Regions from separate parts of the Arthrobacter sp. Y3221048 genome, predicted to be linked through region 2. Evidence: predicted binding sites of a transcription regulator. Region 2 holds the regulator's gene; each other region holds the start of a gene.
What was found. Region 2 encodes LexA, which represses DNA repair genes until DNA is damaged. Its sites were predicted from a motif close to TCGAACANNTGTTCGA; they were not measured.
Positions count from the first base shown of each region.

Region 1: the regulator LexA is predicted to act here: its motif matches at 1,366-1,381, upstream of AC5RVS_RS00885 (LexA family protein).
Region 3: the regulator LexA is predicted to act here: its motif matches at 1,872-1,887, upstream of uvrA (excinuclease ABC subunit UvrA).

Region 1 covers NZ_JBNHHX010000001.1:184,793-188,067, reverse strand. The annotation lists gene AC5RVS_RS00890 (ATP-dependent Clp protease ATP-binding subunit) at 1-1,128, opposite strand, end outside; gene AC5RVS_RS00885 (LexA family protein) at 1,442-1,816, shown strand; gene AC5RVS_RS00880 (Y-family DNA polymerase) at 1,809-3,182, shown strand; gene AC5RVS_RS00875 (hypothetical protein) at 3,248-3,275, opposite strand, start outside.
Region 2 covers NZ_JBNHHX010000003.1:30,833-34,107, reverse strand. The annotation lists gene AC5RVS_RS09090 (ATP-dependent DNA helicase) at 1-1,036, shown strand, start outside; gene lexA (transcriptional repressor LexA) at 1,144-1,893, opposite strand; gene AC5RVS_RS09080 (LysM peptidoglycan-binding domain-containing protein) at 2,192-2,545, shown strand; gene AC5RVS_RS09075 (histidinol-phosphate transaminase) at 2,618-3,275, shown strand, end outside.
Region 3 covers NZ_JBNHHX010000005.1:168,132-171,406, reverse strand. The annotation lists gene uvrA (excinuclease ABC subunit UvrA) at 1-1,782, opposite strand, end outside; gene AC5RVS_RS15490 (GntR family transcriptional regulator) at 1,981-2,364, opposite strand; gene AC5RVS_RS15485 (MBL fold metallo-hydrolase) at 2,474-3,118, shown strand; gene AC5RVS_RS15480 (DNA topoisomerase IB) at 3,212-3,275, opposite strand, start outside.

The DNA of each region.
Region 1 (3,275 bases), on a different contig from region 2:
GACCATGACCGGCTGGAAGCGCCGCTCCAGGGCGGGGTCCTTCTCCACCTTGCGGTACTCGCCCAGCGTGGTGGCGCCGACCAGGTGCAGTTCACCGCGGGCCAGCCGGGGCTTGAGGATGTTGCCGGCGTCCATGCCGCCCTCGCCGCCGCCGCCGGCACCGACCACGGTGTGCAGTTCGTCGATGAACACGATCAGCTCGCTGCCGGCGGCGCTGATCTCGTCCAGGGTTTTGGTCAGGCGTTCCTCGAAATCGCCGCGGTAGCGGGTGCCGGCCAGCATGCCCGGCAAATCCAGCGAGACCACACGCTTGCCGCGCAGTTGCTCCGGGACGTCGCCGGCCACGATGGCCTGCGCGAGGCCTTCGGCGATGGCGGTCTTGCCCACGCCGGCCTCGCCGATCAAGACCGGGTTGTTCTTGGTCCGGCGCGCGAGGATTTCGATGGTCTGGGCGATCTCGTCGGCGCGGCCAATCACCGGGTCCAGCCGGTCCTCCCGGGCCTGGGCGGTCAGATCGGTGCCGAACTGGTCCAGCATCGGCGTTTCTGCCTGAGGGTTCGCGCCCGGCTGCGGGCCGGCGGTTGTGTTGGGGCCGCCGGCCTGCGCCGCAGCTTTCTCCGCCGCCTGCTGCAGCGCCATCGGGGTCACGCCCGAGCCGGCCAGGATCTGGCCGGCGGGGGTCTCCTGGTTCAGGACGAAAGCCGCGAACAGGTGCTCGGGGTCGATGTACGTGGAACCGAACGCGCGGGCCACCTGGTGCGCGTCCAGCAGGGCACGCTGCGCGGACGGCGTCAGCGACGGCGTTTCGCGGGTCGGGGCGGTCTTTTCCGGCAGGCCCTGCTCGGCGGAGCGCGCGATGGCCTGCGGGTCGGCGCCGGTCAGCTTGATCTGGCTGGCGGCCGGCTCCTGACGGGCCATGACGTGCAAAATGTGCAGGGCGTCCACCTCGATGTGGCCGAGGCCCGCGGCAAACCGGGCCGCCTGTGCCAGCACTTCATGGGTGCGGCGGCTGAGCAGGCGGGTGAGGTCAACGGTGCGCGACTGGGCAGCCCGCTGGCCCTGCAGGTAGCGGGCTAGGAACTCGTCGAATGAACCGTTGCCGGAAGCTGGTCCGAAGAACAGTGGCATGAATGATCCTCCTGTGGAACGTGAGTGCCTTCGACTCATGTTAACGCCTTCGGGTGAAGATTATTCCAGAAGTTCCGCAAACTTGAGTGAAGTCGGCTCACTCTTGCCTGGGGTTGTGGCGCGGGGCGTTCATTTCGGGCGAATTTGTTGTGCCCGAATCGTCGGATCCAATAGGGCGGCCGGACTGCTGGACTGCCGGGGCATGGGCCCGGGTGAGGGCCGGTGCTAGTGTTGTCTTCGAAGCTTTGTTCGAAGACGGGGGTCCGGGATGTTCGGTTTGGAGCAGCCGTCGGATGCGTCGGCCGGCCCGGAAATGGGCACCGGAACGCCCGAGGATGCGCGCGGTTTCCCGTCACCGGCGCGGGACTACTTCCACGGCGGCATCGACCTGAACCGGCACTTGATCCGCGACCGCACCAGTACCTTTGTGATGCGGGTGGCCGGGAACTCGATGGCCGCCGCCGGGATCAGCGACGGCGATGAGCTGATCGTGGACCGCTCGCTGACTCCGCGCGACGGTTCGGTGGTGATCGCGGTGCTGGACGGGGAATTGGTGGTCCGGCGCCTGCATCTCACCGCGGACGGCGTGCGCTTGCAGGCGGACGACGGCGGTGTCCCCACCGAGGTGGGCGAACTCGCGGACCTGAGCATCTGGGGCGTCGCCACCCGTTGCCTGCACCATGTCTAGCGGCCCCGTATCGGGGTCCGGCGCCGCGGCCTCCGGCCAGCCGTCAGGGTCCGGCAACACAACCTTCGGCCAACCGCCCGAATCCCGGCCCGGCGAACGAATCGCGCTGGTGGATGTCAACAATTTCTACGTCTCCTGCGAGCGGGTCTTCGATCCGTCCCTCGAGGGGCGCCCCGTCGTCGTGCTCTCCAACAATGACGGCTGCGTGGTGGCGCGCTCCGAGGAAGCCAAACAGCTGGGGCTGAAAACCGGGACGCCGTGGTTCCAGGTGGCGCCGCGGGCCAAGGCGTGGGGGCTGGTCGCGCGCTCCAGCAACTACGAGCTGTACGGAGACCTGAGCGCCCGGGTGATGGAAGTGCTCGGCCGGTTCGGGACCTGGCAGGAGGTCTATTCGATCGACGAGTCTTTCCTGGGCCTGCCCGGCGATGAAACCCAGTTGCTGGAAACTGCCGGCCGGATCCGGGCCGCCGTGATCCGGCAGGTGGGCGTGCCGGTCAGCGTTGGCGTGGCCCAGACCAAGACGCTGGCGAAGTTTGCCAACCACGTTGCCAAGCGGAATCCGCAGATGGCCGGGGTGTGCTCGCTGGGCTCGATGCCCGCTTCCGACATCGCATGGATCCAGTCGCGCGTGCCGGTCACCGGGCTATGGGGCGTGGGCGGACGGACCGGGAAACGGCTGAACGCCCTCGGGATCGAGTCGATCGCAGACCTGAAGGCCGCGGACCCGCAGGCGATCCGCAAGAAATTCTCCGTGGTGCTGCAGCGAACCGTGCTGGAACTGAACGGGACGCCCTGCATCCCGCACACGGAGGAGCGGGCCGACAAGCAGCAGATCATGTTCTCGCGGAGTTTCTCCACGCCGGTGACCACGCTCGAGGAGATGGACCAGGTGATGGCGGTTTACGCCCAGCGCGGGGCGGCCCGGATGGCAGCCGAGGGACTGCGTGCCTCGGTGCTGACGGTGACGGCGGGGACCAGCAGGTTCGCCGGTGGCGAGGGAGCGTTTCCCGCGGCCAGCGTCAACTTGTCGACGCCTACCCAGGACCCAATCCAGCTGACCAAGGCTGCCGTGGCTGCCATGCGCGGTTGCCTGGTACCCGGCGCCCACTATGTCCGGGCCGGGGTGCTGTTGTCGGGGCTGGAACCCGCGGCCGGGCAGCAGACCTTCGACCCCTTCGTCAGCGATTTGGAACAGCGGCACATCGGCGACCTGTTGGGCGCCGTGCGTTCCAAGTTCGGCGAAGCCGCGATCGGTCTCGGTCAGGGCGGGCTGGCCGCCCCGGCGGCGTGGTCAATGAAACGCGAGTTCTCCTCGCCGCGCTACACCACCGAGTGGAGCGACCTGCCGGTGGTCAAGGCGGATTGATCCACGAACGAAACGGGCATGGCAGCGGCCGGGATCTCTGCGGCCGCTGCCATGCCCGCGGCGGATCAGTCGCTCGGGCTGGTGTCGGTCGTG
Region 2 (3,275 bases):
GGAAGCCGCCCGTACAGCGCTTTCCGATTCCAAGCCGGACGGTGCGGGGGCAGCGGACGGCGGGCGGCAGATGGCGCGGTCACGGCTCTCTGCCGTGCTGGAGCTGGCTGAACGGCTGCTGTCCGCGCCCGACTCCCGGGAGGTCATCTGGGCGACCCGTCCCAGTACTTATGGCGAGACCGGCGACTACGCCGCCAATGACGACCAGCCGGCAACGCTGAACATAGCGCCGCTCTCCGTGGCGTCCCGGCTGCGCGAAGGCCTGTTCGACGAACACACGGTGGTGCTCACCTCGGCAACATTGTCCGTTGGGGGGACCTTCGACGCCGTAGCCGGGTCACTCGGACTGCTGGGAGCAGGCGCGCCGGCCTATTCCAGCGTTGATGTGGGCAGCCCCTTCGATTACCCCCGGCAGGGCGTGCTGTACGTGGCGTCACATCTGCCCAAGCCGGGCCGGGGCACCAGCCCCGAGCAGCTTGATGAACTGGAGGAGCTCCTGCTGGCCTCGCGCGGCGGCGCCCTGGGCTTGTTTTCTTCGCGGCGTGCGGCAGAAGAAGCTGCAGCGGAGATGCGCGAGCGCACCGACCTGACCATCCTGTGCCAAGGAGAATCATCGATGTCGGCGCTGGTCCGCCAATTCGCCGAGGAACCGGACGCCTGTCTGTTTGGCACCATGACGCTCTGGCAGGGCGTCGACGTTCCCGGTGCAGCGTGCCGGCTCGTGGTCATCGACCGGATTCCGTTCCCCCGGCCGGACGACCCGCTCACGACCGCCCGAACCCGGTCCGTGGCGCAGGCCGGGGGAAACGGTTTCATGACCGTTTCGGCGACCCATGCGGCTGTGCGGCTGGCGCAGGGGGCAGGCAGGCTGATCCGCGCCTCCAATGACCGGGGAGTTGTGGCCGTGTTGGACTCACGGCTGGCGACAGCACGCTACGGGGGCTTCCTGCGCAGCGCCCTGCCGCCCTTCTGGAGCACCAAGGACGGCGCCATGGCACGTCAGATCCTGGAGAGGCTGGCTGCTGCCGCTGCCTGAACGGGCCGTGGCAGCAGCCACGCCGGAGCGGTCGTCCGCCCGCCAACCGGGAACGGGCAAAGTCCCCCGGTGACCGGCAGAGGGGGAACTGAGTAGCTTGCGGCGGGTCAGAGGGCCCGCATCACCGAGACAACCTTGCCCATGATGGTTGCGTGGTCTCCCAGAATCGGTTCGTACTGGGTGTTCTGCGGCAGCAGCCAGGTGTGTCCGTCGCGCTGCCGGAAGGTCTTGACCGTGGCTTCGTCGTCGAGCAGCGCCGCCACGATGTCGCCGTTCTCGGCCGTGTGCTGCTGGCGCACCACTACCCAGTCGCCGTCACAGATAGCCGCATCGATCATTGAATCGCCCGAAACCCTGAGCATGAACAACTCGCCGTGGCCCACGAGCTGACGAGGCAGGGGCATGACGTCCTCGACCGCCTGATCCGCCAGGATCGGCCCGCCTGCCGCGATCCGTCCCACCAGCGGCACCATCGCCGTGTCGGACGAAGTGGTGAGTTCAGATACTGCAACGCCGCTGGAGCTGCGCAGCTGCTGCGGTTCATCGACTCCGACGATTTCCACACCCCCGTGCTCGAGTGTCAGCGGAGTCAGGATTTCCATCGCACGGGGACGCTTAGGGTCGCGCCTGATGTAGCCCATCTTCTCGAGTTGGGCCAGCTGATGCGTGACGCTGGACAGGCTCGCCAAGCCGACGGTGTCACCAATCTCGCGCATCGACGGAGGGTATCCGTTGGACATGACGGATCGCTGGATCGTCTCCAGGATCTTCTTCTGCCGCGGCGTCAGGCTGCGTCCCACTTTGACGGGTCGGCCGCGTCGCCTGGCTCCGGCTTTGGTGGTGCTCTCTTCGGACATATCCGGCCCCGGTCTCCCGTAGTGGTCCACGCGCCGTTGCTGCGGTAGCGGAACCGCGCATGGATTGTTGTCTCGGCTGTTTTGTCGGTGGCGGCTGGTGCACTGCTCTTACCGCCGCTTGACGCTTCCAACGCTAGGCGAGGCGGTGATGAATTTCAAACATTTGTTCGACTGAGTCTCGACAATGTTCGATCACCAGTGCTAGAACTGTAGGAGATACGTTCGAAGATATATTCGAACGCGACAGCCAGACGATCGAAACCAGCCGAAATAGATCGAAAATAGGAAAGGTGACACCATGTCCGCCCAGCTCGCACCGCAGGCCGCCGGCGTCCGTACCAGCACCAACCTCCGGCTGACCCGCAGAGGCCGTTTGTTGCTGATTGGCCTGCCGCTGATGCTGGCCGCGGCCGCCGCCCTGACCTTGATCGGTTTCTTCACGGCGCCGGCAATGGCCGCCGCCGGGGGGCTGGGGCCGGGGCCGGCGTCAACTGTCACGGTTGGCAGCGGCCAGACGCTGTGGGACGTGGCGGTACGGTCCGCCCCCGACCGCAACCCTCACGATGTCATTCTCGAGATCGCGCAATTGAACGGCCTCCAGGGAGACATCGTCCATGCCGGCCAGCAGCTGCTGGTCCCGTCCGCGCGCTGAGGCAGCCGTAACATGAGCTGCTTCGGCCCGCCCGATTCCTGCCCCGGGCGGGCCGAAGCTTAAACTGGACCGGTGAGTGAGCAGTTAGAACGCCTGAACCGCCTGCCGTTGCGGGACAATCTTCGGGGCTTGGAGCCCTATGGTGCGCCCCAGTTGGAGGTTCCCGTCCTCCTGAATGTCAACGAAAACACCCACGGACTGCCCGACGCCGTCCGTCAGGCCATCGTCTCGGCCGTTAGCGACGCGGCCGCGGGCCTGAACCGGTATCCGGATCGCGAGTTCACGAAGCTGAGAACGGCACTGGCCCGCTACTTGGGGCACGGCGTCACCGCAGGGAACATCTGGGCTGCCAACGGATCGAATGAAGTCCTGCAGCAAATCCTCCAGGCCTTCGGCGGCCCCGGCCGTACCCTGCTGAGCTTCCCGCCCACCTATTCGATGTACCCGCTGCTGGCCAGCGGGACGGACACGGATTATGTGGCTGTTCCGCGGGGGGCAGACTTCACGTTGTCGCCGGACGCTGCCGCCGCTGCCGTGGCCGACTCCGCCGCAAACGTCGTCGTTCTTTGTTCGCCCAACAACCCGACGGGAACCGCCCTGGGCCTCGACGTCGTGGAGGCCGCGTATGAAGCAGGCGAGGCCTCCCAGGCCATCGTGATCGTGGACGAGGCCTACGCCGAGTTCGCCCACGCCGGAACGCCGAGCGCGCTGACTTTGTTGCCGGGGCGGG
Region 3 (3,275 bases), on a different contig from region 2:
GGTGATGGAACGCGTGTTGTCCAGCAGTTCCTGCAGCGAGCCGGAGTGGACCACTTCGCCGCCGTGCTCGCCGGCGCCCGGTCCGATGTCCACTATCCAGTCGGCCTCGGCAATGGTGTCCTCGTCGTGCTCCACCACAATCAGGGTGTTGCCGAGGTCGCGCAGCCGCGTGAGGGTCTCGATCAACCGCCGGTTATCCCGCTGGTGCAGGCCGATCGAGGGCTCGTCCAACACGTAGAGCACGCCGACAAGACCGGAGCCGATCTGCGTTGCCAGCCGGATGCGCTGGGCTTCTCCGCCGGACAACGTGCCGGCGGCGCGCTCAAGGTTCAGGTACTCCAGGCCGACGTCCAGGAGAAAGCGCAAGCGCGCCTGGATCTCGATGAGTACCTGGTGGGCGATCTGGGTTTCGCGGGCGGAGAGTTCCAGAGCGGCCAGGAACGAACTTGCCTCGCGCAGCGGCAGGGCAGACACTTCCGCGATGGACTTGCCGTTGATCAGCACGGACAGCGACGCGGGGTTCAGCCGCGCCCCGTTGCACTCCGGGCACGGCACCTCACGCATGTACTCCTTGTAACGGTCCCTCGCCCACTCGGACTCGGTTTCCTCATGCTTTCGGTGGATGTACTGGAACGCGCCTTCGAAACCAGTGCTGTATTTGCGCTCCCGGCCGAAGCGGTTGCGGTACTGCACCACGACCTTGAAGTCCTTGCCGTGCAGTACGGCTTCCCGGACCTTCTTCGGCAGGTTCTTCCACGGCTCGTCCATGGAGAACCCCAGTTCGTGGGAGAGCCCCTCGAGCAGCCGGGTCCAGTACTCCTGGGTGGCTTTGCCCAATGACCACGGGGCGATGGCGCCCTCAGAAAGGCTCCGGTCCGGATCCGGGACCACCAGGTCCACATCGACTTCGAGCTTGCTGCCGATACCGGTGCAGGCCGGACAGGCACCGAACGGATTGTTGAACGAGAACGAGCGCGGTTCGATCTCGTCGATGGCGAGCGGGTGTTCGTTCGGGCAGGCCAAGTGTTCCGAGAAGGCACGAGTACGGCCCGGCTCGTCCTCGGCAATATCCACGAAATCAGCCAGGACGCGGCCCTCCGCCAGCGCCAGGGCGGTCTCCACCGAATCGGTCAGACGCTGATGGATGCCTTCTTTGGCCACAAGCCGGTCCACCACCACCTCGATGGTGTGCTTGTACTGCTTCCCCAGCTTCGGCGGTTCGCTCAGCTGCACCAGCTTGCCGTCCACCTTGGCGCGGGAAAAGCCCTTGGTGCTCAGTTCCTTGAACAGGTCGACGAACTCGCCCTTGCGCCCGCGCACTACCGGAGCCAGGATCTGGAAGCGCGTCCCGTCGGGAAGCTCTTGCAGCTGGTCCACGATTTGCTGCGGGGTCTGCTTCTCCACGGGCTCACCGCACTGGGGGCAGAAGGGGCGGCCGACGCGGGCCCACAGGAGGCGCAGGTAGTCGTAGATCTCGGTGATTGTTCCCACGGTAGAGCGCGGGTTGCGACTGGTGGATTTCTGGTCGATCGACACCGCCGGCGACAAGCCTTCGATGAAGTCCACATCAGGCTTGTCCACCTGCCCCAGGAACATTCGCGCATAGGAGGAAAGCGATTCCACGTACCGGCGCTGGCCCTCGGCGAAGATCGTATCGAAAGCCAAAGACGACTTGCCGGAGCCGGACAGTCCCGTGAAGACGATCATGGCGTCGCGGGGCAGGTCCACGCTGACGTTCTGAAGATTATGCTCGCGGGCGCCTTTGACTACCAGGCGGGACATGTCCGCCGAGCGGGAAACGGGGGTGGCGGACTCGGAATCGGTCGCCGGGACGGACGTTTCGCTTGCTTTTAGCACGGTATCTACTCTAATCGAAAATTCGTTCGAACTTGTATTGCATCGGTCACGGCCGGAGGCCGCTGCGGACAGCGGCTGTCCGCAGGGCGCCGTCTATGAGGCACCGGCCGCCTGCCGCGTCGCCTACTTGATGCCGTGGCGCTCCAACGCGGCCCTGGCGGCGGCGAGTGCTTCCTTGCCGCCGATGCCTTGGCCGTGAACGGCGCGGGCGAACGCTTCGGCGGCATCGCCCAGTTGTTGGCGGGCCTTGCCTGCGCCGGCGCTCACCACGGTACCGGCCCGGCCGTGTGTTTCCACCCGGCCGGCAGTTTCGAGCTCCCGGTAGGCGCGTGCCACGGTATTCGGGACCACGCCCAAATGATCGGCCAGCCGCCTGACGGGCGGCAGCTTCGTGCCCACCGGCAGTTCGCCGGCGTCGGCTGCTTCGATGATCCGCAGCCTGAGCTGCTCGAAGAGCGGCACGGCGCTGTCGCGGTTCATCCGCCAGTCAAACTCGCTCGCTTCCATCGCCTGCGCCCGCTCCCCGTCGTGTCCGCAGCATCCGGCTGCCTGTCCACTGCTACAACCAGAATGACATCCTGAGCCGTCCGGGTCGACTGTCGGTAGGCTGGGAAGCATGTTGCTTCACGAAGATCCTGCAGTCACCGTCCGCGGCATTTCCGTTTCCGAGATGGACAACAATGTCTATCTGCTGACAGCCAAGGCTTCCGGCACCCAGGTGTTGATTGACGCTGCCGACGACTTTCCGGCCATTGAGCAACTGCTGCGCGACGGCGCCGGGGATGCGGACCAGCCGGCCAAGGTCGCCCTGATCGTGACCACGCACAGCCACTGGGACCATGTCCGGGCCTTGCCGGAGGCGGTAGCCGCCACAGGGGCCAAGACGGCGGCCGGCGCGGAGGATATTCCTGAGATCGAGGTGCGGACTGACGTTGCGCTCGAGCATCAGGACGTCGGCCGGTTCGACGGATTCTCGTTGGAAGCCATCAAGCTGCGCGGGCACACGCCGGGTTCCGTGGCGCTGCTTTACCGCGCACCCGATGGTCCCCCGCACCTGTTTACCGGAGATTCGCTGTTTCCGGGTGGGGTGGGCAATACGCAAAAGGATCCGGAGCGGTTTGCGTCGCTCTACAGCGACGTGGTCGAACGGGTGTTCAACTACCTGCCGGACGATACGGTGGTCCATCCGGGCCATGGCGCAGGTACGACGCTCGGGGCTGAACGGCCCCATCTGGACGCGTGGAAATCGCGCGGCTGGTAGGGCGCGTCAACCCCGACAGACGTGGACGTTGGGGGGAATCCCGCCTGCCGGGGCCCTCTAATTCTAGCGCCGCGGGCTGCTTTCGCTCCCCTGTCACGCGAGGAAGGACGGCAGGCTGCGTTCCGCCGCGGAGTACGTTGCCGCGTCCGGGATTTGT